3 regions of the Comamonas squillarum genome follow, and region 3 is predicted to be linked to each of the others. Evidence: predicted binding sites of a transcription regulator. Region 3 holds the regulator's gene; each other region holds the start of a gene.
The links. Region 3 encodes FNR, which switches genes on or off when oxygen is low (the NO sensors DNR and NnrR bind a similar motif). Its sites were predicted from a motif close to TTGATNNNNATCAA; they were not measured.
Positions count from the first base shown of each region.

Region 1 (10,026 bases), 600 kb from region 3:
CCCCGCACATGGGCTGCTTTGAGCTGTCAGCCCAGTACATGGCGCGGCGCTGGGGTGTGGTGCACGGCCCCATCACGGTGCTGTACCGCCCGGCTCGCCAGGCCTGGCTGGCCAAGCTGATGGAGACGGCGCGCGCGCGCCCCGGTCTGGCCTCGGCACCAACGACGATGGCGGGGGTGCGGCAGATGATCAAGGCCCTGCGCCAAGGCCATAGCGTGGGGCTGCTGCCCGACCAGGTGCCACCCGACGGCCAGGGCATGTGGGTGCCGTTTTTTGGCAAGCCCGCCTACTCGATGACCTTGGCCGCCAAGTTGGCCCAGCAGACCGGCGCGGCTGTTATATTGGCGCGCTGTGTGCGCCGGCCCCTGGGCCGGGGCTTTGATCTGTATGTGCGCGGCCTGCAGACCCCGCTGGCCCAGGAGGCCGAGGCCGCCGTGCTGCAGATCAACCAGGAAATGGAGCGCTTGATCCGCGACAGTCCCGAGCAGTACCTCTGGGGCTATGCGCGCTACAAGCAGCCGCGCAGCCTCGCTGCCGCTCCCTCGGAAGGTCAAAAGCATGGGTAAGTTGTTTATCGGGTGGATGTGGCTGATGTCGCACCTGCCTTTGTCGGTCTTGCGCGGTCTGGGCTGGTTGATGGGTCGGGTGCTGTTCTATCTGGTGCCATCGCGCCGCCGCATTGCGCTGCGCAATCTGGAGCTGTGCTTTCCCGAAGCCAGCGCTGAGCAGCGTCGGGCATGGGCCAAGCAGAGTTTTGTGGTGTTCTGCCAAACCTGGCTGGACCGCAGCTGGCTGTGGTTTGCACCACAAAAAACGCTGGAGAAACGCACCCGCATGACGGGGGCGCTCGAAGAGCTGGAAGGCGATACGCCGACCATCATCTTTGCGCCGCATTTCTACAGCATGGATGCCGGGGGCACGGCGCTCACCATCTACTGCAGCCGGCCCTTCACGTCGATCTTTTCGACCCAGCCCAATGCCGATGTCGATGCCTGGATCCGCAAGGGCCGCCAGCGCTTTGGCGATGTGCGCATGCTCAACCGCGACGACGGCATCAAGCCCATCATTGCCAGCCTGCGCAAGGACCATGGGCTGTTGTACCTGTTGCCGGACATGGACTTTGGCCCGAGCGACTCGCTGTTTGTGCCATATTTTGGCCAGGTGGCAGCGACCATTCCGTCGCTGTCGCGCTTTGCGCGGCTGGGCAAGGCCAAGGTGATCGGCATGTATACGCGGCTGACGCCGGAGGGTTACGAAGTCACCATCTCTCCGGCCTGGCAGGATTTTCCCACTGACGATGTAGTGGCTGATACCACGCGCCAGAATCGTGAGTTGGAAGCCCGAATCCGCACCATGGTGCCCCAGTACTACTGGGTGCACAAGCGCTTCAAGACCCGGCCCGAAGGCGAGCCTTCGCTCTATTCATAAATAACTAAGCATAAACAACAAACGCCCTTTCGGGCCTTTGTTGTTAAGCGCCTTGGCTGGCGTTCGTGCAGTTTATTGCTCGTCTGCAGGGGCGTCTGGCACTGCAGGCGCGGCCTCCGGGCTGACCAGTCCTTCCGGGTGCGACCACTGCCACAGCAGCTGAGCGACCTTGTCCACATTCTGCTTCTTTAACGCGCTGAACAGCATCACCTCTCCGCCGCCGGCATTGAGTTTGGTGATGGACAGGATCTTGGCCTGCTCGACGCGGGTCAACTTGTCGGCCTTGGTGAGCAAAATCAAGAACTTGAGACCTTGCTCCACGCGGGGGCGGATGATGTCGAGCAGGGCTTCGTCCAGCTCGGTCAGGCCCAGGCGCGGGTCGCAGAGCAGCACAATACCTGTCAGGCTGGGGCGGCTGACGAGGTAGTTCACCATGACTTGCTGCCAGCGCTTCTTGTCTTCACGCGAGACGGCGGCATAGCCGTAACCGGGCAGGTCGGCCAGCACGGCATCGGTCACGCCCTTCTTGCCCAGCGAAAACAGGTTGATGTGCTGGGTGCGGCCGGGCTTTTTCGAGGCAAAGGCCAGCTGGTTCTGCTGGGTGAGCGTATTGATCGATGTGGACTTGCCCGCATTGGAGCGGCCCACAAAGGCGAACTCGGGCACATCGACGACAGGCAATTGGTGCAACTGCGCAGCGGTGGTGAAAAAGCGGGCGGTGTGCATCCAGCCCAAAGCCGCCTTGCCATCAATGCCTGGGCTTGGCGTGTCTGCAACGGCTTGGGGGGTACTAGGTGTTGTCGTCATGTGCGTTCGAGTCTATCTAAGGCATCATTGTAGAATCTGGCCGCTTTGGCCTTATACCCATAAACCAGACAAAGACCCACGATATGAAGTTGATCGCCCCTTTGCTGACAACGGCTGTACTGGCTTTTTCTTCCGTTTCTGTGTATTCGGCGTCCGAGACGCCCAACCGGTCGCCCAAGCCGGACCTGGCCAAGGGGGAGGCGAGCTACACCGCCGTCTGCGTCGCCTGCCACAATGCCGATGGCAATGCCTCCATCGCCATCAACCCCAAACTCTCGCAGCAGCATCCTGAGTACCTGCTCAAGCAGCTGCAGGAGTTCAAATCCGGCAAGCGCAAGGACCCGGTGATGCAGGGCATGGTTGCCGGCCTGTCGGATGCGGACATGCTCAATATCTCGGCCTGGCTGGCCAGCAAACCGGGCAAGCTGGGTTTTGCCAAGGACAAGGACGCCGTCGCGCTGGGCGAGCGCATCTACCGCGGCGGCCTGCCCGACCGCCAGATTGCCGCCTGCGCGGGCTGCCACAGCCCCAATGGTGCGGGCATTCCGGCCCAGTACCCGCGCCTGTCTGGCCAGAACGCTGACTACGTCAGCAAGACCTTGCATGATTTCCGCGATGGCAAGCGTGGCAACAGCCTGCAGATGACCGGCGTCACCGCCAAGATGAACGACAAGGAAATCAAGGCGGTGTCGGACTATATTGCGGGCCTGCGCTAGGCGGGTGGCTGGGGCGTTTGCGCTCCACCGTTACGGGCAATGCCCCCGCGCCAATACATGGAGCGTGTTGCTGGGCATTTCGCGGGCCCCCGGGCTATCCCTAGGGTTGCAGACTAAACTTGGCGTTCTGCGAACTTGTACTCTGGTGGCGACTCCATGGGGTGCGGACTGGCAGCGCAGCAGCGGTCCTGCTCCTGCTTTTCACCGATAGCGTCGTACCATGTCTGAATCTTCTCCCCCGCCAACGCAGCTGCAGCCTCAGTTGGGCACCCGTGCCGTCTATGAGATGCTGTCGTCGATGCGCTTTGCCATTGCGCTGCTGTCCATCATCTGCATTGCCTCGGTCATCGGCACGGTACTGCGCCAGCATGAGCCGGCCGTCAACTACGTCAACCAGTTTGGCCCTTTCTGGGCGCAGCTGTTTCTGTCACTCAAGCTCAATGCGGTCTACAGCGCCTGGTGGTTCCTGCTGATCCTGGCGTTTTTGGTGACCAGCACCAGCCTGTGCATTGCCAAGCATGCGCCCAAGTACCTGGCCGATTTGCGCCAGTACAAAGAGAACTTGCGCGTGCAAAGCCTGCAGGCCTTCCACCACCAGGCCAGTGCCCATTTGGCAGAAACCCCGGCCCAGGCCGCGCAGCGGGTGGGCGCGCAGCTGGCCGGCAGCGGCTGGAAGGTGCGCTTGCAAGAGCGCAGCGATGGCTGGATGGTGGCGGCCAAGGCCGGTGCCGCCCACAAAATCGGCTATCTGGCAGCGCACAGCGCCATTGTGCTGATCTGCCTGGGCGGGCTGCTCGATGGCGATCTGATTGTGCGCGCGCAAATGCTGCTGGGCGGCAAGACCACCTTCAGCGGCGGCGGCATGATTTCCGATGTGCCCGAGCAGCACCGGTTATCCGCCAGCAACCCGACCTTCCGTGGCAACCTGATCGTGGCCGAGGGCGCGCAGTCGGGCACGGCCATCCTCAACCAGTCAGACGGCATCCTGCTGCAGGACTTGCCGTTTTCGGTGGAGCTGAAGAAATTCATCGTCGAGTACTACTCCACCGGCATGCCCCGGCTGTTTGCCAGCGAGGTGGTGTTGCATGACAAGAAAACCGGCGCTGCGGTGGAAAAGCGCATCGAGGTGAACCATCCCGCGAGCTACCAGGGCATCGAGATCTACCAATCGAGCTTTGAAGACGGCGGATCGCGCCTGCAGCTGCGCGCCGTGCCGCTGGTGCCGGGCATGAAGAGCTTTGAGGTGCAGGGCGAAGTGGGTGCCTCCACGAAGATCAAGCTGGGCGAAGGCCAGCCGCCGCTGGAGATGGAATTCACCGGCCTGCGCACCATCAATGTGGAGAACATGGGCGCCAACCCGGGCGATGGGGCGCCAGGCGGCACCGATGTGCGCAAGGTGGATTTGAGATCCAGCCTGGACAACCACCTGGGCGCCGGCAACAAGGTGACCACGCCGCGCGATCTGCGCAACGTAGGCCCCAGCGTCAGCTATAAGCTGCGCGACGCCTCGGGCCAGGCGCGCGAGTTCAACAACTACATGCTGCCCGTCGACATGGGTGATGGCCAGCCCGTCTACCTCTGGGGCGTGCGCGAGACCCTGGCCGACCAGTTCCGCTACCTGCGCATTCCGGCGGACGACCAATCCAGCTACCGGGGCTTTTTGCGTTTGAAGGCAGCGCTGCAGACGCCAGCGATGCGCGAGCGGGCCGTACAGCAGTATGTGGCAGGCGCCGTGGAGGCAAGCCGCCCGGCGCTGCGCGAGCAACTCTATGCCTCGGCCCTCAAGGCGCTGGTGATTTTTGCCGGCGATGGCCAGACGGGCGCGAGCAGCGTCACCGGTTTGCAGGCGATTTCGGCCTTCATGGAGCAGAATGTGCCCGAAGGTGAACGCGCCAAGGCGGGTGAAGTGCTGGTGCGCATTCTGAATGGTGTGCTGTTTGAGCTGATGCAGGTGGCGCGGGCCGACGAGGGCCTGGCACCTCTGGAGCCCAATGAGCAGACGCAGCGCTTCATGACCCAGTCGGTGCTGTCGCTCAGCGATGCGCTGCTGTACCCCGAGCCCCTGGTGTTTGAGCTGACCCAGTTTGACCAGGTGCAGGCCAGCGTCTTCCAGGTGGCCAAGGCCCCTGGCAAGCTGGTCGTGTACCTGGGCTGCCTGTTCCTGATTCTGGGGGTGTTTGCGATGCTCTATGTGCGTGACCGGCGCCTGTGGGTCTGGCTGGCGCCGCGCGCCGATGGCAGTGCCGATGCGCGCATGGCCTTGTCCACCAACCGCCGCACCCTGGATGTGGACCGTGATTTTGAGGGCCTGAGTCAAAAGCTTCTGGGTACCAGCCCCAGCGGAGAACAACGATGAATACTGCTTCCACCAACCTGCCGCCTGCCCAGGCGGGCACCGTGGTCCAAACGGTGCAACTCAACCCCGGCTATTTCAGCAGCCGCTCGGTCTGGGACTGGCTGTTTGCATTGGCACTGGCCGTTGGCGGCGGTTTTGCCCTGTTTTTGTATGGCCACCATATGGATGGCTATGAAAAAGGCATTCTGATCGCCTCGGTGCCGTTTTTTATCTGGCTGGGCTGGTTCTGGCGGCCACTGCAGCTGTTGATGGTGGCGGTAGCCGCGCTGTCGCTGCTGGCCATTGGCCTTTACCGGGTCGATGGCGCAGGCCAGATTGCCCGCTCGGAGACGGTGTTTGGCCTCAAGTACTTCCTCTCCAGCCAGTCGGCCATCCTGTGGATGAGCGTGCTGTTCTTCATGAGCACGGTGTTCTACTGGATCGGTCTGCTCTCCAAGGGCGAGGGATCGGCGCTGACGGCCGTCGGCAGCCGCCTGACCTGGCTGGCCATTGTGATGGCCCTGGTGGGCACGATGGCGCGCTGGTATGAGAGCTACCTGATGGGGCCGGACATTGGCCATATCCCCGTCAGCAACCTGTATGAAGTGTTTGTGCTGTTCGCCTGGATGACGGCGCTTTTCTACCTCTACTTTGAAGCGCACTACCAGACCCGGGCGTTGGGCGGCTTTGTGATGCTGGTGGTCAGCGCCTCGGTGGGCTTTTTGCTGTGGTACACCGTCGCGCGCCAGGCCCATGAGATCCAACCGCTGGTGCCTGCGCTGCAAAGCTGGTGGATGAAGCTGCATGTGCCGGCCAATTTTGTCGGCTACGGCACCTTTGCGCTGGCGGCCATGGTGGCGCTGGCCTACCTGCTCAAGGCCGCCACGCAGCGCGCGCTGTGGATCGGCCTGGTGCTTGTGCCGATGCTGGTGCTGGTGCTGCCGCTGGTGGCTTTCCGCATCTGGGGCGATGAGAGCCTCTACCCGTCGCTCGACAAGACCTTGCGCATGGCCTTGCCGCTGGAGCTGTTCTTCGGGCTGATGATCGTGCTGCGCAGCTGGATCAACCGGGGCACGCCGCGCCTGCAGATCATGGATGACCTGATGTACAAGGCCATCGCCGTGGGCTTTGCGTTCTTCACCATTGCCACCGTGCTGGGCGCGCTCTGGGCGGCCGAGGCCTGGGGCGGCTACTGGAGCTGGGACCCCAAGGAGACCTGGGCGCTGATCGTCTGGCTCAACTATGCCGCCTGGCTGCACATGCGCCTGGTCAAGGGCCTGCGCGGTGCCATCTCGGCCTGGTGGGCACTGGTGGGGCTGGTGGTGACCACCTTCGCGTTCCTGGGCGTGAACATGTTCCTTTCGGGCTTGCACAGCTACGGCACGCTGTAAGCTGCCCCACACGGATCACTGAGGGCGCTGCGGCAGCGGAGCGATGGGCTGCGTGGGCAAGGTGTAGTTCTGGTTGTCCATCAGATCGACGCCGCACATCAGGTGGTCGAGCCAGTCAAAGAACTGGGCAATGGCCGGGCCCATGATGGGCGCGCCGTGCTGGGGCACGATCAATGAAATATCCAGCTGGCGCGCCATGGCCACCCACAGGCGCAGCACCTTGTTGGACACCATGTAGCGCCGGTGAAAGCCTTCCATGCGCGGAATGTGCGGTGCCAGATCGGTCACCGGGGTGCGGGCGATGTAGCCATCGGTCATCGAGACGCCCAGGTCGCCAGTGAACAGGATGCGGCTGATCGGGTCGTAGAAATGGAAGTTGCCTTCGGCATGCAGAAAATGCGCAGGCAGGATGTGCAGCTGGCTTTGGCCCAGCGGCAGAATGCCTCCGGGGTCTTGCACGGGGATGACGCGGTTTTCGGTCTTGCCGACCTTGGTGAAATGCGGCACAAAGCGCTCCCAGACGCGGGAGATCACCAGCGATGCGCGGGTGGAGGTGAGCCAACGGTCCAGTGAGGCGATGATGTCCGGGTCGGCATGGGATGCGATCAGGTAGGACAGCTTGTGCGGCGAGAAATAGCGCACCATGCCCATGTAGAGCTCATTGAAAGCGAGGTTGCCGCCCGGGTCGATGATGGCGCCGGTACCATGGTCGACAATCAGGAACTGGTTGGCCTGCACGGCCTGCGCATCCTCTTCCACCAGATCGGTGAACATCAGACAAGCATGCTGCTCGTCACGGTACAGTTCCACAGGTTCCAACGCCATCTCTTCCGCCCAGTTATCTATTGCAACGGGCGTGACTGTAACGGGGTGTAGTGGGTTGGACCTTGAGGTGGATCAAGGAGGCAGGCTGGGTGGGCCGAAGAGGGCAACGGCCAGCGCTGGATCAGGGCTTGGCAGCGGGCTGCATCACCGGGGATGGCTGCAGCTGGGGCTCAGGCCGGTCCGGTGCGCTGGGGTCCAGCGTTTGCGGCAAGGTGGCCCGGTTGGCCGCTGCCGGCTCGGTGGGCAGGTACAGCGGCCCGCGTTGGCCGCAAGCGGCCAATAGTGCCGCACCGGTGGCAAGGACAATGGTCCTGCATACAATTTGGTAAATACTCCACATTGAAGCATTGTAATGAACGAACTCGAATACCTGGATGCGGCCGAAAAACTCTTGCTGGCGGTTGAGCAGACCTGCGACCGCATCAACGATGAGACCGATGCCGATATCGACGCCCAGCGCGTGGGCGGCCTGCTGACCCTGATTTTTGCCAACCGCAGCCAGATCATCATCAACCTGCAGCCGCCGCTGCACGAGGTATGGCTGGCGGCCAAGTCTGGGGGCTACCATTACAAGTTCGATGGCAGCGTGTGGCGCGACACCAAGACCGGCCATGATTTCTTTGCCGATCTGACGCGGGATGCCGGTGTGCAGTCGGGTCTGCCCCTGGTCTTCAAAGCCTGAAGGCGCATCACCCTATATAAAAAGGCCAGTCCGCGCAATGCGGGCTGGCCTTTTGTCTGGGCGCTGGCGCTGCGTCAGTTGCGGAAGAGGTCCAGAATCTTGTTGCGCTCTTCCGAGTTGGGCGGCGGCACCATGGTGCCGGCGGTCGAGGCGGGGGAGTCCAGTCCCAGGTTGGGGGCGCTGCGCGCATATTCTTCGTAGAGCCAGTCTCCGCCCACATTGAGCAGGCCGCTGGGTGGCGTCATCTTGGCCACGGGCACATCCTTGAGCGCGTGCTGCATGTAGTTGATCCAGATGGGCAGGCTCAAGCCCCCACCATATTCGCGCGCTCCCAAGCTGCGTGGGTTGTCATAGCCCATCCAGACCACCGCTGCATTGGTCGGCTGGAAGCCAGCAAACCAGGCGTCCACCGAGTCATTGGTGGTGCCGGTCTTGCCATAGATGTCCGGGCGCTTGAGCTGGGCCTGGGCTTTGGCAGCGGTGCCGTAACGGGCGACATCCTGCAGCAGCGAGTCCATCACAAAGGCGTTGCGGGCGTCGATGGCGCGCGGCAGGTCCTCAGTGGCCGGTGGTGCAAACTCAGACAGCACATTGCCGCGGTGGTCGGTGATCTTGGCAATCAGGTAGGGATTGACCCGGTGCCCGCCATTCGCAAACACCGAATAGGCCGCCACCATCTGCATCGGGGTGACGGAGCCCGCGCCCAAGGCCATCGGTAGGTAAGGGGGCTGCTTGTCGGCATCAAAGCCGAACTTGGTCACCCATTCCTGCGCCTTCTTGGGGCCTACCGATTGCATCACACGGATGGTCACCAGGTTCTTGGAGCGTGCCAGCGCCTGGCGCATGGTCATCGGGCCATCGAAACGGCCGTCGGAGTTCTTGGGCTCCCAGGGCTGCTGGCCGGCCGATCCCGGGAAGCTCAGCGGCGCATCATTGATCACCGTGGTGGGCGAGAAGCCTTTTTCCAGCGCTGCCGAATAGATGAAGGGCTTGAAGCTGGAGCCCGGCTGGCGCCAGGCCTGGGTCACGTGGTTGAACTTGTTCTTGTCGAAATCAAAGCCACCGACCAGCGCCTTGATGGCGCCACTGCGCGGGTCGAGTGAGACAAAGGCGCCTTCCACCTCGGGCAGTTGGGTCAGCTCAAAGGTCTTCTTGGCAGTTTCCATGATGCGCACCACGGCGCCTGGGCGCAGCTTGGTGTTGGGCGGCGCCTTGTCGCTCAGGCCCGATTGCACGGGCTTGAGGCCGTCCCCGGTGATCTCGATCGGATCACCATCGGCGCGGATGACCACGACCTTGCGCGGCGCAGCCTCAAGCACAACGGCAGACAGGATATTGCCGTTGTCCGGGTGCTGGGCCAGCACCTCGTCAATGGCCTCGTCCCGCTCCTGGCCGGCGGCTGGCAGCGTGATGAACTTCTCCGGGCCGCGGTAGTGCTGGCGCTTCTCATAGTCCATGATGCCCTTGCGCAGCGCCTCGTAGGCCTTTTCTTGGTCGCTGGCGATCAAGGTGGTGTAGACGTTGAGACCGCGTGTGTAGGCCTCGCTGCCGTACTGTGCAAAGATCAGCTGGCGCGCCATCTCGGCCACATATTCGGCATGCACGCGGTTGTCCGCATAGCTCGATCGGATCTTGAGCGACTCCTCGCGTGCCTGGCTGGCCTGGGCCGGCGTGATGAAGTGGTTCTCTTCCATCCGGTCAATGATGTAGAGCTGGCGAATGCGGGCGCGCTTGGGGTTGCTGATCGGGTTGTAGGCCGAGGGGGCCTTGGGCAGGCCGGCGAGCATGGCCGCTTCTGCCACCGTGACATCCTTGAGCGGTTTGCCGAAATAGGTTTCGGAC
Region 1 covers NZ_CP104377.1:2,617,139-2,627,164, reverse strand. Annotated here, with positions in the region: gene N4T19_RS12180 (lysophospholipid acyltransferase family protein) at 1-566, shown strand, start outside; gene N4T19_RS12175 (lysophospholipid acyltransferase family protein) at 559-1,428, shown strand; gene yihA (ribosome biogenesis GTP-binding protein YihA/YsxC) at 1,501-2,235, opposite strand; gene N4T19_RS12165 (c-type cytochrome) at 2,319-2,951, shown strand; gene N4T19_RS12160 (cytochrome c biogenesis protein ResB) at 3,172-5,307, shown strand; gene ccsB (c-type cytochrome biogenesis protein CcsB) at 5,304-6,677, shown strand; gene N4T19_RS12150 (oxygen-binding di-iron domain-containing protein) at 6,693-7,502, opposite strand; gene lptM (LPS translocon maturation chaperone LptM) at 7,624-7,782, opposite strand; gene cyaY (iron donor protein CyaY) at 7,855-8,184, shown strand; gene N4T19_RS12135 (penicillin-binding protein 1A) at 8,259-10,026, opposite strand, start outside.
Region 1: the regulator FNR is predicted to act here: its motif matches at 7,565-7,578, upstream of N4T19_RS12150 (oxygen-binding di-iron domain-containing protein).

Region 2 (10,026 bases), 1.2 Mb from region 3:
GCTGTACCCCATGGACCATGTCGCGTAGCGGCGCTCTTCAAGGTCGTCGCCTGCATTCAGTTGCAGGAAGTCTGTATGCCTGCTGTCCTTGGGGAGCTTAGCCACCAACGCATCGACCTCGCTCGCAGGCCCTTCAATATATTGCGTAAAGCGCTCACCATCGAAAACCAGAATGCCAGTGATGCCGTGCGAGGCGTTGAACTCACGCGCCACCTTCACGATGTTTCCCACCTCAGTGGGGTCGCAGTCAGGTGCCAGCCGACTTGAATAGAGGAAAAAACTCAGTGGAGTGGACATAGCAGCACCTTTCATGAACTGATCCACTGTACACCCTCCCGAATTACATCTTTGCTTTTATGCAAATTCATTTGGAAAACACACGAAACCTAACCAAGGTTGCACCATGACCACCCTGCACTTACCACTCAAGCGCCAATACTTCGAGGCCATACGCGACGGCACCAAGCTCGAGGAATTCCGCTTGTGCACACCATACTGGGCCAAGCGCCTGGAGGACCGCGCGTATGACCGGATCATCCTGACCTCGGGCTACCCCGCCCGCGACGATCTTGCTCGGCGCCTGATAACTCCTTGGCGCGGCTTCATGGTGAAGACGATCATCCACCCGCACTTCGGCCCTAACCCTGTGCGGGTCTATGCTATCGATGTGAAGCAACCTTCGTGACCAAGTCACTTTTCCGAGTCGGTCACTGGCATATATGGCATCTTGGTTCGTGGAGTATTTTTGATGAGAAGAATTCGACACCTGACAAACCGACATCGAGCAAATTCCACCAACTTGGCTCTTGGATGGCTACTGGCTTTCAACGCTGGTGCAGTTAATGCGGGTGGCTTTCTAGTCCTGCACATGTACACCTCGCACATGACAGGATTCGCGTCACAGATAGCTGATGGCCTGGTCCTGGAAAACATGAAGATGCTTCTGAATGCGCTGGGCGCCATCTTGTCCTTCATGACCGGCGCAGCCGTCTGTGCTGTTTTGGTGAACTGGGGTCGAGAAAAGCATCTCTACAGCGTTTACGCGCTGCCGCTAATGCTGGAGGCATTGATGCTCTTGCCCTTCGGTCTGATGGGCGCTGTCACCCTCTCCTGGAACACGCCATTCGCTGTTCCCATCACAGTTCTGCTGCTCTCATTCATGATGGGACTTCAAAACGCTGTGGGCTCAAAGACCTCTGGTGGAAGCATTCGCACAACCCATATGACTGGGAACTTCACGGACCTGGGAATGGAATTGGGCAAGCTATTCTTTTGGAAGCGAAGTGGCACTGCTTGTACGGTTCCAACAAGCCGTGTGCGGCATAACTGGGTGCGCATGCGTGCCTCTGCTGGTCTGATTGGCATGTTCGTGCTGGGAAGCATTACGGGCGCAGTTGGCTTCAGCTACATCGGGTTTTTCTGTGTGGTGCCGCTGGCCGCGCTACTGCTCGCGGTGTCAGTGCCGCCATTTATTCATGATGCCAAGCACTCCAACGAGATGCGCGCATTTTTCCAAAAAAGGTGGTGATCACTGAATCACCACCGTCTTAAACAGCAAACCCGCCTAGTGAACTGACCCCAAGAAGTTGGACAGTTGGAAGCTAGGGACTGAAGGCCTGAATCCGGTATTGCACTGGACTCAGGCCTTTTAGTTTTAGCTTGATGCGTTGGTGATTGTAGTAATGGATGTAGTGGTGAAGACCTTCTTGAAGCTGCGCCACACTGCTGAACTTGTTGAGGTGGAAGAACTCGGACTTCAAGGTTCCGAAGAAGCTCTCCATCGCTGCGTTATCCAAGCAATTGCCCCGACGTGACATGCTTTGCACCAGGCCATGATCGGCCAGCAAGCGGCGATAGGCACGACTTTGGTACTGCCAGCCCTGGTCGGAATGCAGCAATGGTTTTTCCTCCCTGCCCAGCTTGCCTAGCGCCTTGCGCAACATGTCACCCACCATCTAATACGGCATTTCTGCTCATGGCTCAGTACAACGCCATGGCGGTGATTCCGCTTGATCAAGTAGTCAAGGACTACTTCCCGCACCTGGGAACGCAAAAGTTCCTGCGCAAGATCGCAGCGGGCGAAATCAAGCTCCCTTTGACCCGCATCGAGCCCAATTCACAGAAGGGGGCAAAGGGCATCCATCTCACTGATCTGGCCACCTACATCGATGCTCAACGAGCAGCCGGTGTAAAGGAATCGAAGCAGCTAAATGGCGAACGGGTGCAACAATAAAGCAACATCGAAAAAGAGAATCCCCATAAGTCTTTGTACTTATGGGGATTTTTTTCGTTTGCCTGTCCGATCCATCATCGGCGCAACGGACATGCGCCAGGGGCTGTGGGTAGAGAATCAGTCATGGTGGTTGCGCGGCCAAGGCGTGGCCCTCGAATGTGGTGGCCCACACAGGCAGAGGCAGCGCCTGCGGGCAATCGGCTATTTTAAATCCTGCGCAGCCAGGGCGCCGAGCAGCACCCCAAAAGCCTGTCATGGCGGGCCGACCTGTTCGCTCCACTGCCAAGCTTGACGCCCTAGTAATAATTGCCCAGCAACGACGCCACCTCGATGAGCAGCAAGATGGCAAACATGCGCGCAAGGCCACTGAGGTCCGAATCGGGGCCCAGAACCTCATCCTGGCGCGTGCCGTAGGGCCGGTACATGGCCGATGCGGTGGGTATGAGTGCAACGGCCAGACCAAACAGCAGGGTTTTGAGGCCAAACAACCAGGTCACCATGGGCGTGAACACGCTGGCAAACATGCGCGTGTACAGGTCAAAACCGACCCAGCTCAGCCCGTAGACGCTGAGGTAGACCATGACCAGCGAAACCACACAGGACAGCGCAGCCAGCGTAATCGAGGCATACATGCTGGCGACCACCAGGGGCAGCATCTCCGTGCGCACAGGGTCATAGCCGTGCTCGCGCAGGCGCTCAAAATGCCCCGCCTCGCGCAACTTGGTCAGTTGCGCACCTGCCGGAATCGAGCAGCGCATCGCGACAAACAAGGCCGCCGTCAGCGGGATGAGCTCGAGCACCAGCACGCGGATGACCATCTCGACAGCGACGCGCGAGAGGCCATAGCTCGTGGCGGTTACAAAGACGATCCGCGCCACCACCAGGCACAGCAAGGCGGCCAACGCGGTAAAGCCCAGCAGGATGGGCGCGGTGTCGACATACATGCGGCGCATCAGCCGCGCGCGGGTCTGCGGGCCGTAGCTGGTGGGCGACATCAGCATCACCAGCACGACCGCACCCAGGTAAAAAATACGCCACCAGGCCACCGCCCAGCGGCGCGCCGTGCGCCAGGTCCGGTGGGGCCATTGGGGTTGAAGCAGACTTGCCAGCATCAGGCGATCATAGGCGATCGGCGCCATCGTGGGCACCTGCCAGCAACATGGCTGGCAAGCCCAGACACTGCCACCGCGCCATGAAAAAGTGGCTCAAGACTTCTGGCGCGCCTTCCAGGCCTGCACCGCCTTCAAGGTCTGCTGCACATGCTCGAGCGGATCGCTGCCCTCATGCGCATAGATCACCTTGCCGTCAGGTGCAATCACGTAGGAGATGCGTGAAGCGGTGCCCGGCCGTGCGGCGGAGCCTGCGTCATAGGCCTGGATGGCCTTGGCATCGGGGTCGGAGGCGACGCTGAACTGGTCACGGCAGGCCTCGCTGGAGAAGCGCTGCATCGTGGCAATGTCGTCATGCGAGATACCGACGACCTGCGCGCCGGAGGCCGCAAAGCTCGGCGTGGCCTCGGCAAAGGCATGGGCCTCGATCGTGCAGCCCTGGCTGAAGGCCTTGGGGAAGAAGTACAGGACGACGGGGCCGCGCTTCAAGGCCTCGGCCATGTCAAAGCGCTGCACCTTGCCGGCCAGTGCCGACTGTGTGCTGAACATCGGTGCCTGGGCACCAACAGCCAGCGCCGCCTGGCTGGGCAGGCTGACCAGCGCCGCGCAGCCCATCACCACCGAGGCCAACGCACCCACGAATTTTGCTTTCATAGTCGATCCTTCTGTTGTCATCTAGATACGCCCCAAGCCTGGGCCATTGGCGGCAGACTCTGTTTTTCGCCTGCGCTCCATCGCTCCACACCACAGCCCCTAGAATATGCCACCTGGCGTGATGGCATACATCATCACCCCTTTGACTGTTTATGCAACTACCTCCTTGGCCGACTGTGCGAAAGCCATGCGAAGGTGTGACCCTCAAGGAGACAACAAGATGATGAAACACATTCTGCAATGCGCCGCCGTGGCGCTGACGGTGGGGGCCGCTTCGGGTGCCATGGCCCAGGGCTCGGCGACGGACTACCCCGGCAGCAAGCCGGTGCGCATGGTCGTGCCCTTCCCACCAGGCGGTGGCACCGATATTCTCTCGCGCATCATCGCGCAAAAGCTCAGCGAACAGAACCACTGGACGGTGGTCGCTGACAACCGGGCCGGCGCGGGCGGCACCATCGGTATCAGCGAAGTCGCCAAGGCCCAGCCAACGGGCTATGACATCGTCATGGGCCAGAAGGACAACGTGGTGCTGGGCTACTACCTGTACAAGGGCCTGCCCTGGAACCCCGCCAAGGACCTGACGCCCATTGCCCATGTGGCCTACTCGCCGGTCATCATTGCCACCTCGGAAAACAGCAAGTTCAAGACCTTGAACGATGTGATCGCCGCCGCCAAGGCCGACCCCGGCAAGATCACCTACGGCTCGCCCGGCAATGGCACCAGCATCCATATCGCTGGCGTGCTGTTTGAGAAGGCGGCCGGCGTCAAGCTGACCCACGTGCCGTACAAGGGCTCCAACCCCGCGCTGCTCGACACCCTGTCGGGCAACGTCGACCTGCTGGTGTCTTCCGTGCCCTCGGCCATTGGCCAGATCAAGGCCGGCAAGCTTCGCCCGCTGGCCGTGACCTCGGCCAAACGCAGCAGCTCGCTGCCCGATGTGCCTACCGTTGCGGAACTGGGCATGAAGGGCTTTGATGTGAGCACCTGGTATGGCCTGTTTGGCCCCAAGAACCTGCCCGCCCCCATCGTCAGCAAGCTCAACACCGAGGTCAACAAGCTACTGGGCCAAAAGGAAGTGCAGGATTCCATCCTGGCCCAAGGCGCCGAGCCCCAGGCCATGTCCGTATCGGACTTTGACAAGTTCTTCCACAAGGACTTCCAGGACGCTAAGGCCATTGTTGAGGCCTCGGGCGCGACCATCCAGTAAGCCCCAGGGCTGGGATACGGCAAGGGCACCTCGCAGGTGCCCTTTTTTTATGACCAGGCCAATGGGCCGATGGTGATCAATGGCAATGCCAGCGCTCAGGCACCGTCGCCCTGGAAGGCCTGGCGGCGCAAGGTCACCACCAAGGTATCGCGGTGGCCGGGGGCATCGCCCAGCGGCTGGATCGGCGTGCTCTCATGGATCATCCGGGCGTCGTCGAGCAGCATCAGCGACCAGGGCTCGGTGAGCGTAAAGCGCAGGCCTTGCGGGCCCTGGGCGTCGAACACCCGCGTCTCCCCGCCTTTGATGCCCTCGCGTGCCACCAAAAACACCGCCACCAGATCCACGCCATCGCGGTGCGCACCTTCGGGGGTGGGCCGGCCAATGCCCTCGGCGGTGTCGATGCGGAACTGGTGGGCCTCGGTATACCAGGGCGCGTGCTCCGCACTGGGAAACAGTGCCTGCGCCGTGTGACCCAGCGCACGCATGATCTGGCGCCAGGCGGGCAGCGCCTGGGTGCTGGCTGCGACGGGCTCAAACCAGCGCTGCATGCCGCCATGCAAGGCGTTGTACTCCACCGGCTGCCAATGGGCACGGTGGGCTACGGACTCAACCTGGTCATCCTGCACCACATAGCAGGAATGGCGGCGCTTGCGGTAGCGCCCGCCGTCTTTGAGGTAGGCATCATGGGGCATGGCCTCCCAGTGGCTGCCGAGCGCTGCCAGGTCATCGGGCGGGCAGGCTGCCCACTGCGCCACGGCGGCGGGGCTGAGCACCGCATAGCCATAGGCGCGCAAAGTGCCGTCCACCTGGTCGGCATCACAATAAGGAGGAGGAAAGGACTGCATGTAAAACTCCGTCAAGCGGGCGAGCTTACGGCGGTCACAAAAGCATTGCGTGCTGCACAACTTTGGGCAGCGCCGCAGCGCTGCCCGGTAGCCATCCACTCAACGAAAACGGCACCAAGCCGGGTGCCGTCGCTGACATTACTGGCGAACGACCAGCACGGGGATCAGGCTGTCGCTCAGCACGCGCTGGGTCACGCTGCCCAGCACCAGCTTTTCCAGGCCCTTGCGGCCGTGCGAGCCCATCACAATGAGGTCGGCGCCGGTGGTTTTGACCGCTTCCATCACCCCGTCGTGTACGGAGTGGCCTTCGCCCATGACGGTGTCCACAGGAATACCGGCCTGCTCCATCGCAGTTTTGACCGCGTCCAACGCGGTGTGCGCATCGGCAGTGGCAGCAGACAGGTACTGCGCCTGGCCATAGGCAAAATCGGCGCCCACGCCGGTGAAGGGATAGGGATCGATCACATACACCGCAGTGACCTGGCTGCCAAAGGCCTTGGCAAGACCGGCGGCCTTGTTGACCGCGAGCATGGAGGTGGCAGACCCATCGACCGGCACCAGAATATGTTTGAACATAGCGTCACTCCTTTTTGTTGTTGCATGCATAACTTACTCTAAAACGCAGGGCCCGGCAAACCTGGCAGGCCCTGCAGCACTGCCACCTATGCGGCAGTTGCAAGCGGTTTGCGCTGCATCAACGGGTGGCGCCGCGCCAGCCCGCGCCGCATAATGTTTGCGCCGCCCTGCTGGGCCCTAACCCCTCTTCAAACGATGACAACATCCCTGCGCTCCCTGGGTCGATCCGCCCTGCAAGTCTCGCCGCTGTGCCTGGGCGGCAATGTATTTGGCTGGACGGCTGACGAGGCCACCAGCTTTCGCCTACTCGATGCCTGGCTGGATGCCGGCATGAACTTTGTCGATACCGCTGACGTGTACTCGCGCTGGGCGCCTGGCCACAGCGGCGGTGAATCGGAGCGCGTGCTCGGCAAATGGCTGCGCAGCTCGGGCAAGCGCGCGCAGGTGGTGTTGGCCACCAAGGTCGGCAAGGATATGGGCGAAGGCAAGGTCGGCCTGCGCCCGGAGTACATCCGCCAGGCGGTCGACGCCTCTCTGCAGCGCCTGCAGACCGATTACATCGACCTCTACCAATCGCATGACGACGACGCGCAGGTACCGCTGGCCGATGTGATGGGCACCTTTGGCGAGCTGATCGCCGAGGGCAAGGTGCGTGCCGTGGGCGCCAGCAACTACAGCGCAGCGCGCCTGGCAGAGGCGCTGCAGACCAGCGAGCAGCATGGCCTGGCGCGTTATGAGAGCCTACAGCCGCTTTTCAACCTCTATGACCGTGCCGTGTTCGAGCAAGAGTTGCAGCCGCTGTGCGTTGCGCAGGGCGTGGGCGTCATCAACTTCTACAGCCTGGCTGCCGGCTTTTTGACCGGCAAATACCGCAAGGCCGAGGACGCGAGCAAAAGCCCGCGCGGCGCCAAGACCACCCAGCTGTACCTCAACGACCGGGGCTTGCGTATTCTGGCCGCGCTCGAAAAGGTGAGCATCCGCGTAGGCGCCACCATGGGCGAGGTGGCCGTGGCCTGGGTCATGCGCCAGCCGGCCATTGCCTCGCCGATTGCCAGCGCCAGCAACCTCGAGCAGCTGCAGTCGCTGATCCGCGCCAGCCAATTGCAGCTCGATGCCGATGCGATGGCCACGCTCAACGCCGCCAGCGCCGAAGCTTGAGCGAAGGCTGGCGACAAGCCTAGGCCAGCAGAGCCGGCAAAATCTGCGCCGAGGGCAAGCGCCAGCAGCGGTCGGCCACGCTGTCGAGCGCGGTCGGCTCGGGATTGATGACCACCACATGGGCGCCGCCCCGGGCGGCGATATGGGCCAGGCCAGCCGCCGGGTAGACATGGCCGGAGGTGCCAATCACCAGCATCAGGTCGCAGGCCTTGGCGGCATCTTGCGCCTGCTGCAGCTCGGCATGGGGCAAGGCCTCGCCAAACCAGACCACCGCCGGGCGCAGGTAGTTGCCGCAGCCAGGGCATTGCGGCGGTGCATCGCCTTCGGTAAAGCGGACGTCGCAACAGGGCTTGGGCGGCAGCAGCCAGCGGTTGTCCATCAGATTGCCATGCAGGCACAGCACTGGCGTACTACCAGCACGCTGGTGCAGGCCATCGACGTTCTGCGTAACCAGGGTCATCCGGCCGGAGTGGCGCGCCTGCCATTGGGCCAGCGCCACATGGCCGGCATTGGGCATCACCTGGCGGACCAGATCGCGGCGGTACTGGTACCAGTCCCAGACCCGCTGCGGATGGGCCAGAAAACCCGCCTCGCTGGCCATCTCCTCGGGGCTGAACTGCGCCCAGTAGCCCGTCTGCGCATCACGAAACGTCGGCACGCCCGACTCCGCACTGGCCCCCGCCCCCGTCAGCACCAGCAGATGCCGCGCATTGTGCAAGCGCTGTCGCAGGCTGGCAATTTCTGTATCGGCAAGCGGCAGCGATGCGGAGGTATCCAAAGGAGCAAAAGACATAGAGGCGGCAGTGAAGAACAGGCGCCCAGCATACGGCAAGGCTTGCGTTCCAGCGCCACAGTCCAGCATCACTGCGCAGGGCGCCGATTGAGCGACTTACATTCAGAAACGGTCATCACGATTTGGAGATGGACACGATGGACGGGCCGAGCCCAGAATGGCTGACCCACGACGAGGAGACAAGAATGCAATTCATCCCCTATCTGAACTTTGATGGCGATTGCGCCGAAGCCATGGCCTTTTACGCCCAGCTGTTTGGCGGCCAGATCATGCACCAGATGCGCTTTAGCGACATGCCGCCTGGCGAAGGCATGCCACCGCTCCCGCCTGAGGCGCAGTCGCGCCTGATGCATGCCCACCTGCAAGTGGGCAGCCAGGCGATCATGGCCTCGGACACGATGCCTGCGATGCCTGGCGCCAGCGCCGAGACCTGTGGTGGCGGCTATCTCAAACCCCAAGGCATGTGGGTGTCCATCGGTGTCGATTCCGCAGCAGATGGCGAGCGCATCTTCAACGGTCTGGCTGACGGTGGCCAGGTGGCCATGCCCTTTTCAGCCACCTTCTGGTCGCCCGGTTTTGGCATGGTGACCGACCGTTTTGGCACCCCGTGGATGGTGAACGTCCAGACGCAGCCCGCTGCATAAGGCCCTCGTCTCCTCACCGCACAACCGCACACCACCTGCACCGAACCACACCCTATGTCTCTACAACCCCATCCCCAGGATCTGGTGCTCAGCCGCCTGATCCATGCCCCCGCCGCCACGCTCTACCGCTGCTGGACCGAGCCCGCCCTGCTCACCGAGTGGTTTGTACCCAAGCCCTGGACCATTGCCAGCGCCCAAGTGGATGTGCGTGTGGGCGGCGGCAGCCAGATTGTCATGCGCGACCCGCAAGGCAACGAGTACCCCAATGCCGGCGTGTACCTGGAGGTAGTACCCAACCGCAGGCTGGTCTTTACCGATGCCTACACCGCTGGCTGGGTGCCCAGCGCCAAACCGTTCATGACGGCCATCATCGAGTTTGAGCCCGAAGCGGGCCTGACCCGCTACACCGCCACCGTGCGCCATTGGAGCGAAGAGACCCGCAAGCAGCACGAGGCGATGGGATTCCACACCGGTTGGGGCGTGGCCACCGACCAGCTCGTGGCGCTGGCTGCCAGCTTGTAGTTGCGTCCTCGCGCTGCGATGTAGCGCCCACCCATAACAGCGCCGCTCGAGCGCCCAGGAGACTACCATGCCTTATGTCGATGGATTTGTGCTGCCCGTGCCCCGCGCCAAGCTCGACGCCTACCGAGCCATGGCCGAGGCGGCCGGCAAGGTCTGGATGGAGCACGGCGCACTGCAGTACTGGGAATGTGTGGGCGACGATGTGCCTGACGGCGAAGTCACCTCGTTTCCGATGGCGGTCAAGCTTCAGGCGGACGAGGTCGCTTGCTTTTCCTGGATCGTCTA
Region 2 covers NZ_CP104377.1:841,191-851,216, reverse strand. Annotated here, with positions in the region: gene N4T19_RS04005 (BLUF domain-containing protein) at 1-297, opposite strand, end outside; gene N4T19_RS04000 (ASCH domain-containing protein) at 404-685, shown strand; gene N4T19_RS03995 (YoaK family protein) at 749-1,528, shown strand; partial or broken gene N4T19_RS03990 (IS3 family transposase) at 1,602-1,955, opposite strand; gene N4T19_RS03985 (pyocin activator PrtN family protein) at 1,898-2,233, shown strand; gene N4T19_RS03980 (MlaE family ABC transporter permease) at 2,530-3,345, opposite strand; gene N4T19_RS03975 (peroxiredoxin) at 3,439-3,996, opposite strand; gene N4T19_RS03970 (Bug family tripartite tricarboxylate transporter substrate binding protein) at 4,217-5,203, shown strand; gene N4T19_RS03965 (2OG-Fe dioxygenase family protein) at 5,299-6,048, opposite strand; gene N4T19_RS03960 (universal stress protein) at 6,187-6,624, opposite strand; gene N4T19_RS03955 (aldo/keto reductase) at 6,820-7,782, shown strand; gene N4T19_RS03950 (SIR2 family NAD-dependent protein deacylase) at 7,802-8,575, opposite strand; gene N4T19_RS03945 (VOC family protein) at 8,761-9,219, shown strand; gene N4T19_RS03940 (SRPBCC family protein) at 9,274-9,741, shown strand; gene N4T19_RS03935 (DUF1428 domain-containing protein) at 9,809-10,026, shown strand, end outside.
Region 2: the regulator FNR is predicted to act here: its motif matches at 6,733-6,746, upstream of N4T19_RS03960 (universal stress protein).

Region 3 (10,026 bases):
ATCGGGCTTGAGCGCCACCACGGATTCAACGCTCGGGTCCAGACCGCCGCCCACCACCGGTAGTTTCTTGACCGAGGCGGGCCAGTCCGAATAGCGGTCCACCCCCACCAGGCGCTCACACAGTCCCAGCGCGCAGGTGCTCTCGGTGAGCGACGGCAGAAGACTCACGATGCGCTGCGGTGGTTGCGCCAGCTGGACCTTGCGGCCCCGGTCGTCGACGATGGCCACGGGAGCAACCAGGTCCTGGTCTTTCCAGACCGGCGCATTGGCAAAGGGTTGCAGGCGCAGTTCATCGACGCTGGCGGACGGCGCAGCTTGGGCCATCGGCAACGCGAGCATCAGCGCCACACGGGCCAGTGCCTGCCGCAAAAGGGGTCGGGGAGCCATCAACAAGGCCATCATTTCATCTGCAGCGGCAAGCCCGCCGCCATCAGTTGCACGCGGTTGCAGGCCGCTGCCGCTTGCTGGTTGAGCAGACCCAGCGCATCGACAAAGGCGCGCACCTCGCGGCCCATCGGAATGACACCCAGGCCAATCTCATTGCTGACCAAAATGACAGGCCCCGGTGCGGCCTGCAGGGCAGCGACAAAGGCATCGCACTGTACCTGCCAGGCTTGCGCAGGTGAAAGCGCAGGAGTCTCCATCGGCATCAACCAGTTGGTGAGCCACAGGGTCAGGCAGTCGACCACCAGCAGGTGTTCGGGCCGGCTGCTCGCCAGCAGCTGCTGGGCGACGTCGCGCGGCGCCTCCACGGTGGCCAGTTGCGGCACGCGGGCGCGGCGGTCACGCTGGTGGCGCGCAATGCGCTCGTGCATCTCGGCGTCATACGCGGTGCCGGTGGCGACCAGGCTGGCGCTGCGGCCGGCATCGGCCTGCAGCCAGGCGCGCGCCAGCAGCTCGGCCTGGCGTGATTTGCCCGATTTCTGCCCGCCCAGCAGCAAGAGCTTCAGCGGCGCTCCATCAACGTGGAAAAGAGAGTCATCCATGCCGCGCATCTTAGGCGTTCAACGCCTCACGGTGCCAGGCCTGCGGATCGACCACCGGCATGTCCACCCCCAGCAAGGCCGCTACGGCCTGCGGGCACGAGGGAAACCAGGCATGGAAATAGCTCGCATGGATGCTGCCCTGCTGGTAGACGGCTTCGCCCTTGCCGCTCTCGGCCGCCTGGCCCGGGCGGCTGCTGCGCGCCACTTCCAGGGCCTCACTCTGCAGTTTGGAATAGTGAAAGGTATGGCCGCGCAGCATGCCCCAGGGCGTCAGCAGCTGCTGCATGCCCAGACCCGCCAGGCGCTGGTGCATCACGGCCTGCGCTGGCAGCAAGCCCCACAAGCTGTGCCAGCGGCTGTCCAGGTCGGTCAGCCCCTCGGCCAGTGCCACCATGCCGCCGCATTCGGCCCAGACGGGTTTGCGCTGTTCCAGGTGCGCCTGCAGATCCAGCTGCAAGCCGGCATTGGCCTTGAGCGCGGGCAGGTGCAGCTCCGGGTAGCCGCCAGGCAGCCACAGCGCATCGCAGGCGGGCAGGCGGTCGCCTGCGATCGGCGAGAAAAAGGCCAGCTCGGCGCCCATGGCCTGCAGGCATTCCAGATTGGCGGTGTAGATAAAGCTGAAAGCGGCATCGCGGGCGACGGCAATGCGGCGCCCGGCCAGCCAGGCGGGCACCGGGGCGGCAACAGCAGGCGCGGTAAAGGCCACCGTCCAGCGCTGCTGCCACTCCTGCCAGCTCAGCTGGCCCAGCGGCGTTTGCGCCAGCACGTCGGCGGCGGCATCCAGGCGCTCGGCAGCGTCGTGCAGCTCATGGGCTGCCACCAGGCCCAGGTGGCGCTCGGGCAGCAGGTTGGCGCGCGGTTTCGCAGCATCGAGGCTCACCTGGTGCATCGCGCCCAGCCACAGTGCCGGGTCGCGCAGGCCGCTGCGCAGCATCTCACCGTGGTGGGCAGTGGCCACGCGGTTGGCCAGCACACCGGCCAGCTGCAGGCCTGGGTCATAGTGCTGCAAGCCATGGGCAATGGCGCCAAAGGTAGCGGCCATGGCCGATGCATCGACCACCACCACAGCGGAGATGCCCAGCGACTTGGCCAGCTCGGCCGCGCTGTTGGCACCATCGAACAGGCCCATCACGCCTTCGATCAGCAGCACATCGTTGCTTTGCGCGGCCTGAAACAGGCGTGCGCGCACATCCACTTCACCGTTCATCCAGCGGTCCAGCGCATGCACGGGCTGGCCGCTGGCCAGGCGCAGCCACTGCGGATCGAGAAAATCCGGGCCGCATTTGAACACCTGGACCCGCCGGCCCTGGCGGGCATGCAGGCGCGCCAAGGCTACCGTCACCGTGGTCTTGCCCTGGCCCGATGCGGGCGCCGCAATCAGCAGTGCCACGCAAGCGGCCGTTGGGCGGTCCTGAACCGTCGTGTCTGTCATGGCTGGCTTATCCCCTCTGCGCTCAGCGCGGCATCCACTTCACACCCACATACACGCTGCGACCTTCGGTGGCATAGGTGCGTGCGGTCTGGTAGCGCTTGTCGGCCAGGTTGTTGATACGGGCGATCAGGTTCACATCCTTGGCCACCTCGGTCTGCGCTGACAGGTTGAACAAGGTGTAGCCGCCCAGCACATTGATGTTGGCGGCATTGTCAAAGCGCTTGGCGCTGGTCTGCAGGTCGGCCGCCCAGGTCCAACCGGCTGCACGCGTCTCGGCGCCCAGGGTGGCATAGCGCTTGGCGCGGCGCGCCAGCAGCTTGTCGTTTTCGGTATCGCGCGGGTTCTGGAAGTCGACCGAGCCGTGCAGGTTGAACGCGCCCAGCTTGGTCGTGGCCGCCAAGGTGATGCCTTCCAGGCGTGCCTTGCCCACATTGGCATAGCAGCCGAATGCGCTGTCGCAGCTGCCGGGCGACGAGAAGTTGATCAGGTTGGTGACCCGGTTGCGGTAGGCCGTGGCCGAGAAGCTGTCGGCACCCTGCGCCCAGCGCAGGCCCAGCTCGGCATTGCGGCTTTTCTCGGGCTGCAGCGATGCGTCGCCGTATTCGCTAAAGCGCTGGTAGAGCGTGGGCGCGCGGAAGGCCGTGCCTACCGTCGCGGTGGCGCGCCAGTTTGCCGCAAAGGCATAGCCATAGGCAGCGCTGCCGGTGGTCTTGCCGCCAAACTCGCTGTCGTCATCCCGGCGCAGGTTCAGCTGCACCGTGTGCGGGCCGGAGTTCAGGCCATAGCCCAGCGCCAGCGCATTCTGGTGGCGGTCGCGGTCAATGCCGCCATTCGTCAGCGCGTCGTCACGCCGCTCAAGTGCGGCCGTCAAGGTGTGGACGCCCAGGCGCCAGGTATTTTGGAACAGGTAGTTATGCAGGCGCGTGTCCGTCTGGTAGGGCGAGGGCCGGGTCTCGTAATAGTCGCGCGACTGGCTGAACTGCAGCTTGGTGCTGTAGTGCTCGGTCCACTGCGCCTGCCAGTTCAGGCCCAGCGCAAACATCTTGTTGAGGCTGCGGTCGTCCTCGGTCAGGCTGCTGTCGTAGCCCGAGTTCACATCGCTGGCCAGCAAGGTGGCTTCGAGCCGGTGCTGGCCGTTGAGCTGGTAGCCCAGGCGGCCGCTGACCGCATTGCTGCGGTAGTCGTCCTCGTCTGGGTTGGCGGTGGCCACGGTGCGGGCATTGAAGCCATCGGTCTGCGAGCGGTTCAGACCCAGCGCGTAATCCCAGCCGTCGGCGCCGCCGGAGATACCGGCCTCGGCCGTGAACGTGCCCCGGTTGCCAAAGCCCAGGCCGACATAGGGCTGGGGCGCGCCCTCACCTTTCTTGGTGAAGATCTGCACTACGCCGCCCATCGCGTCCGAGCCGTAGACGGCAGCGGCCGGGCCGCGCAGCACTTCGATGCGATCGATCAGCGCCAGCGGAATCGATTGCCAGGAGGCGCCGCCAGTCGATTGCGAGTCCATGCGCACGCCGTCGACATAGACAGCGGTAAAGCGCGAATCGGCGCCACGCATGAACACGCTGGTCGTCGTGCCCGGCCCGCCGTTGCGCGAAATCTGGATGCCCGGCACGCGCGCGAGCACATCGGCCACGCTGCCCGGGCCCTGGCGCTCGATGGTCTGCGCATCGATGATAGACATGTCGGCCACCAGATCGGACAGCGGCTGCTCGATGCGGTTGGCGGTCACCACCATCTCTTGCAGGTTTTTACCCTCTGTTTCCAGGGCGGCTGGGGCCTGCTGCGCCTGTGCTGGCAGCGCAAACAGGGGCAGCGCCGCTGCGATGGCCAAGGCCAAAAAACGGGGGGTATGGAGGGTGCGCGAGCGGGGCGCAAGCGCGGGACGCGCGAAGGGGCGTGTCGAAAAAGCAGAGGAAAACATGCACTGAGTTGGTGATGAACCACCCCGCGCCAGCCTCCCCGCCGGCAATGGGGAACACGGAAGCCGCGGCAAGGCCTCAGCCACGCGCCTCCACTATTGTTGGCCGGTATCCGGGCTGGCGATGACACAGCACACGCCTTCCCAAACACTTGTTCAAGGTATTCAGTGGCATAGTGGTGGCTGTGGATGGCGCAAAAGCCAACCATCGCTTACCGTTGCGGGGGCAGCGCAGGTTGCGTAAGGCTTGTAGGGCACAAGCGGCGCTCCTGCTTCCCGTTGAACTGCCCCCATGTGAACCACTGGGGCGAGCACCAACGGGTACAATTTTAGCGTTAAACCCATTGCGCACTTAAGAAGACTGTCTCTCTATGGCCACTACGCCTTCTATGGATCTGATGCTTGAGCGGGTGGAGGCACTGCTGAGCCGTCATGAGGCTTTGCAACGCGCCCACGCCCAATTGCAAGAGCAAGTCACCACCCTGACCCAGGAGCGCGACTCCCTCCAATCGCGCCTGACAGCGGCCCGCGCCCGCGTGGATGCACTGATCGAACGCCTGCCCAAGACCTTTGACCAGGACGAATGATGAAACAGCTGGAAGTACACATCATGCAGCAAAGCTATATGCTGGGCTGCCCCGAAGGCCAGGAAGCACGTCTGCTGGCTGCCGTCAAGCATGTCGATGAGGCCATGAGCGGCATCCGCGACGCGGGCAAGATCCGTGGCCGCGAGCGCATCGCTGTGCTGGCGGCCCTCAATGTCGCTTTTGACCTGCTTGATTTGCAAGTGCAAAACAGCCAGCTCAGCCAGACCGCAGACGCCCTGCAAGCGCAAGCTGCTGCGCAGTCTGCCGCGATGGTTGAGGTCCAGGCCCAGACCGCCCCTGGGGACCAGGCGAGCCTGGACTGGGATGCGCCCCGTGTGCAGTCGGTGATGCAACGGCTGGACGCGGCGCTGGCGCCGGCCCCCGCGCAACCGGCCGACACCCTGGGCACCAGCGCTTGAGGCACTGCCGCGAGCAGGCGCCAACACCAGATTGCCGCGCCATGCAATGCCTGGCTGCAAAATATCACGCCACCCATTGCTCAATCTGGCTAACCAGCTATCTTTTTTGACCAATCCAGGCACATTGAATTGCAGTTTTGGTGGGTGCGGCAGGCGCGAGCGATTACAATGAAAGCGTTCGCAGCCCTGCTGGACTTTATAGTTCCTTGAACCAATGCTCTACGAGCACGGGCTTGGTACATTACCTATTGAGCGTGATCGTCTCGCGTCAGATGAACCCAACGATAGGTTGCCCTCGCCCACCTGAACCCCCGGTTCAGGATGACGGTCCAGTGGATCCGCTGCGAACACCTGATTTTTTCGGGCAGGCTCCGCCCAACCTGTCTTCTCCTCTCCGCGACAGCGGGGTTTCAGGCCACCTGTTTCAGGTGGCCTTTTTACTGCGCGCCATGACTGATCCTCTTGTTTTGCTGCCGCTGTCGTTTCTGGGCCTGATCGGCGGTTTTCTGGCGGGCCTGCTGGGCATTGGCGGCGGCATGGTGCTGGTGCCCTTCATCACCTACATCCTGGGCACCCAGGGCGTGGCGCCGGAGCTGGCGATCAAGATGGCGATTGCCACCTCGATGGCGACCATCGTCTTCACCTCGATGTCCAGCGTGCGCGCCCACCACCAGCATGGCGCGGTGCGCTGGGACCTTGTCAAACGCCTGGCCCCGGGCATTGTGCTGGGCGGCCTGCTGGCCAGCCTGGGTATTTTTGCGGTGCTCAAGGGCAGCTACCTGGGTTTGTTTTTTGGCCTGTTCATTGGTTACTCGGCACTGCGCATGTTCCGCAAGCCCAATAGCCAGGCCATGCGCGCCATGCCGGGCACGGCCGGCCAGCTGGCTGCGGGTGGCGTGATCGGCTGCCTCTCGGGCCTGGTGGGCGCGGGCGGCGCCTTCATCAGCGTGCCTTTCATGACCTGGTGCAGCGTGCCGATGCACAACGCGGTAGCCACGAGCTCGGCGCTGGGCTTTCCGATTGCGGTCACCAATGTCATCGGCTTCATGGTGGCCGGCCTGCACCTGCAGGGGCTGCCACCGCATTCGCTGGGTTATATCTGGCTGCCCGGCCTGGCCGCCATTGCCACCTGCAGCGTGCTGACCGCGCCGCTGGGCGCCCGCGCCGCGCACCGGCTGCCGGTGGGCCAGCTCAAGAAGATCTTTGGCGGCATCTTGCTGTGCCTGGCGCTCTACATGCTCTACAAGAGCCTGGCGGCCTGGCAGGGCTGAGGCCTGCCCACGCCCTGCCCTCAGATAATCCGCGAGAAGCGCGCCCGGTTGCGGTCGGCCTGCAGGTTCTTGTCAAACACCATGGCGACGCCACGCACAAAGTACCAGCCCAGCTCGGTCACATTGATCGATTCGTCGCTCAGCTGCACCAGGCCCTGCTCCTGCAGCTCACGCAGCTGGGCCAGCTCGGCGGCAAAGTACTGCGCAAAATCAATCAGCCAGGCCTGCTCCAGCGATTCAATCGCCAGGCACCCCTGGCACATCAGGCCCATGATCACCGTGCGGCGCAGCAGGTCGTCGCGCGTCAGTGCCAGCCCACGCACCACGGGAATCTGGCCCTGGTCGATCAGGTCGTAGTACTCCTCCAGGGTCTTGGCATTTTGGCTGTAGGTGGCGCCAATGCGTCCGATGGCTGACACGCCCAGCGCCATAAGATCGCAATCGGGCTGGGTGCTGTAGCCCTGAAAGTTGCGGTGCAGGCGGCCCTGGCGCTTGGCCACCGCCAAGGCATCGTCGGGCAAGGCGAAATGGTCCATGCCCACATACACATAACCGGCGGCTTCCAGCGCCGCCAGGGCCTGGGCCAGCATCGCCAGCTTGTCGGCGGGGCTGGGCAGGTCCTGGGCCTGGATGCGGCGCTGGGGCTTGAAGCGCTCGGGCAGGTGCGCATAGGCATACAGCGCAATGCGGTCGGGCCGCAGCGCGTTGACCTGCTCCATGGTGCGCACAAAGCTGGCCGGGCTTTGTTGGGGCAGACCATAGATCAAATCGATATTGATGGATTCAAAGCCGATAGCGCGCGCCTGCTCGACCAAGGCAAACACCTGGTCAGCGGGCTGCTCGCGGTGCACCGCCTTTTGCACCAGCGGGTCAAAGTCCTGCACGCCAAAGCTCAGCCGGTTGAAGCCGAGCCGGTACAGGTGCTGCAGGCGCTCGCCGCTCACAGTGCGCGGGTCGACCTCGATCGCGTACTCGCCACCGGGCTGCAGATGAAAACGCTCTTTGACCATATCCATCAGGCGGCTGAGGCCGGCATCGGTCAGGAAGGTGGGCGAGCCCCCACCCAGGTGCAGTTGGCTGATGGTCGGGCGGGCGCTGACATGGGCCAGTTGCAGGTCCAGCTCGCGCTCGAGGTAATCCAGGTATTCGTCGGCCCGCTCGGCGTGCTTGGTGATGATCTTGTTGCAGGCGCAGTAGTAGCACAGCGAGGCGCAGAACGGCACATGCACATACAAGGACAGCGGCGACAGCCGGCCCGCCAGACCGGTGCCGCGTTGCGCCAGCGCCAGCTTGTACTCATTCGCAGCAAAGGCTTCAACAAATCGGTCTGCGGTAGGATACGAGGTGTAACGGGGGCCGGGAACATCAAAACGGCACAGCAGTTCGGGGGTCAGGGAAATCATGGTTCTTCTTCCTAGCGGACGCCCCAATGTGCCCCAAGGCCTGCCACGCGTCCTTGATGTACATCAAGAAGCCTCTGGGCGCCAGCACGCACAATAGGCCCATCCAAGGAACGTCGTTCCTATCTGAATAGTTGTTCACGGGTATTGATACATGACATCCAACTCCATCAAAGTAGCGTGCTCCAGCTGCAATTTGCGCGAGCTGTGCATGCCCGTGGGACTGTCGGCCGAACAGATGGAGCGCATCGACGAGATCGTCGCCACCCGGCGCAAGATCAAGCGCGGCAGCGCGCTGTTCCGCAACGGTGAGACCTTCACCTCCTTGTATGCGATACGCACCGGTTTCTTCAAGACCAGCATCGCCACCGAAGACGGGCGCGACCAGGTCACCGGCTTCCAGATGGCGGGTGAGATCATCGGCCTGGACGGCATCGTCAACGACCGCCATTCCTGCGACGCGATTGCGCTCGAAGATGCCGAGGTCTGCGTGATGCCCTACTCCTCGCTCGAAGACCTGTCGCGCGAGGTGACCGCCTTGCAGCACCATGTGCACAAGGTCATGAGCCGAGAGATCGTGCGCGAGCATGGCGTCATGCTGCTGCTGGGCAGCATGCGCGCCGAAGAGCGCCTGGCCGCCTTCTTGCTGAACCTGGTGCAGCGCTTGCATGCCCGGGGCTTTTCGCAGCATGAGCTGATCCTGCGCATGACGCGCGAGGAAATCGGCAGCTACCTGGGCCTCAAGCTCGAGACCGTCAGCCGCACCTTCTCCAAGTTTGCCGAGGAGAACATCATCGAGGTCAAGCAGCGCCATGTGCGCATTCTGGACACCGACAAGCTCCAGGGCCTGATCAACACCCAGGCCTGCTCGGCTTAAGACCCTGTTCCAAGTCGCTCCGCCAGCGGATACAAACGCGGTCTGATCCGACATCCGCTCAAGCCGCAAGCGGCGATGCTCTGAGTTGCATCCACGGCAAGGCTGCCACCCACAGCCCTGCCCCATGTCTGACCTGAAAGGAGCCTGCCATGTACCAACATATCCTGCTTGCCACCGATGGCTCTGAGCTGTCCGAGAAGGCCGTGCGCCACGCACTGGCGCTTGCCAAGCTGAGCCATGCCACGGTGACTGCCGTCAACATCTCGCCCAACTACCCGCGCAGCTACTTCGAAGGCAGCACCATGCAAAACCCCGATGACATTGCGCGCATCGAGGATGGCTGGGAACGCGCAGCGCAAGGCATTGTCGATAAGGTGGTGGCCGAAGGCGCCGCGACCGGCGTGCCCATCAAGACCCTGGTGATCAAGTCCGACATGATTGCCGAGGCGCTGCTGGAGACGGCGAAGAAGGAAAACTGCGACCTGATCGTCATGGCATCGCACGGCTACCGGGGCTTGAAGCGCCTGCTGCTGGGCAGCGAAACACAGCATGTACTGACCCATGCCACGATACCGGTGCTGGTACTGCGCTGATCGCCGTATAACCGCATCATCCCCATAGCAAACCCTCGCCTGCGGCAGCTTCTGAGCGGCCACAGCGCGAGGGTTTTGTCATGGCGGCGCATGCCGCCTCCATAGGCGCATCAGCCCTTGAACAGGTCCTGGTACTGGTCGCGCAGCAGGTTCTTTTGCACCTTGCCCATGGTGTTGCGTGGCAGCTCGCCCACGACAAAGCAGCGCTTGGGAATCTTGAAATTGGCCAGCTGCTTTTTCAAGGTCGCAATGATGCCGTCGGCATCGAGCGGTTGGCCCGCCTTGGCAATGACCACCGCCACACCCACTTCGCCAAAATCGGGGTGCGGCACGCCGACCAGCGCGCTTTCCGCGACGCCCGGCAGTTCGTTGATGAAGCCCTCGATCTCGGCCGGGTAGACGTTGTAGCCGCCGGAGATGATCAGGTCCTTGCTGCGGCCGACGATGGTCACATAGCCGCGCGCATCGATCTTGCCTACGTCGCCGGTCTTGAACCAGCCGTCGGCAGTGAACTCCTGCGCGGTCTTCTCGGGCATGCGCCAG
Region 3 covers NZ_CP104377.1:2,018,641-2,028,666, forward strand. Annotated here, with positions in the region: gene N4T19_RS09440 (ABC transporter substrate-binding protein) at 1-387, opposite strand, end outside; gene N4T19_RS09445 (bifunctional adenosylcobinamide kinase/adenosylcobinamide-phosphate guanylyltransferase) at 399-986, opposite strand; gene N4T19_RS09450 (cobyrinate a,c-diamide synthase) at 997-2,418, opposite strand; gene N4T19_RS09455 (TonB-dependent receptor domain-containing protein) at 2,441-4,339, opposite strand; cobalamin riboswitch at 4,424-4,668, opposite strand; gene N4T19_RS09460 (PspA/IM30 family protein) at 4,708-4,923, shown strand; gene N4T19_RS09465 (cell division protein ZapA) at 4,923-5,342, shown strand; gene N4T19_RS09470 (sulfite exporter TauE/SafE family protein) at 5,792-6,613, shown strand; gene hemN (oxygen-independent coproporphyrinogen III oxidase) at 6,634-8,016, opposite strand; gene fnr (fumarate/nitrate reduction transcriptional regulator Fnr) at 8,168-8,890, shown strand; gene N4T19_RS09485 (universal stress protein) at 9,040-9,483, shown strand; gene N4T19_RS09490 (malonate--CoA ligase) at 9,594-10,026, opposite strand, start outside.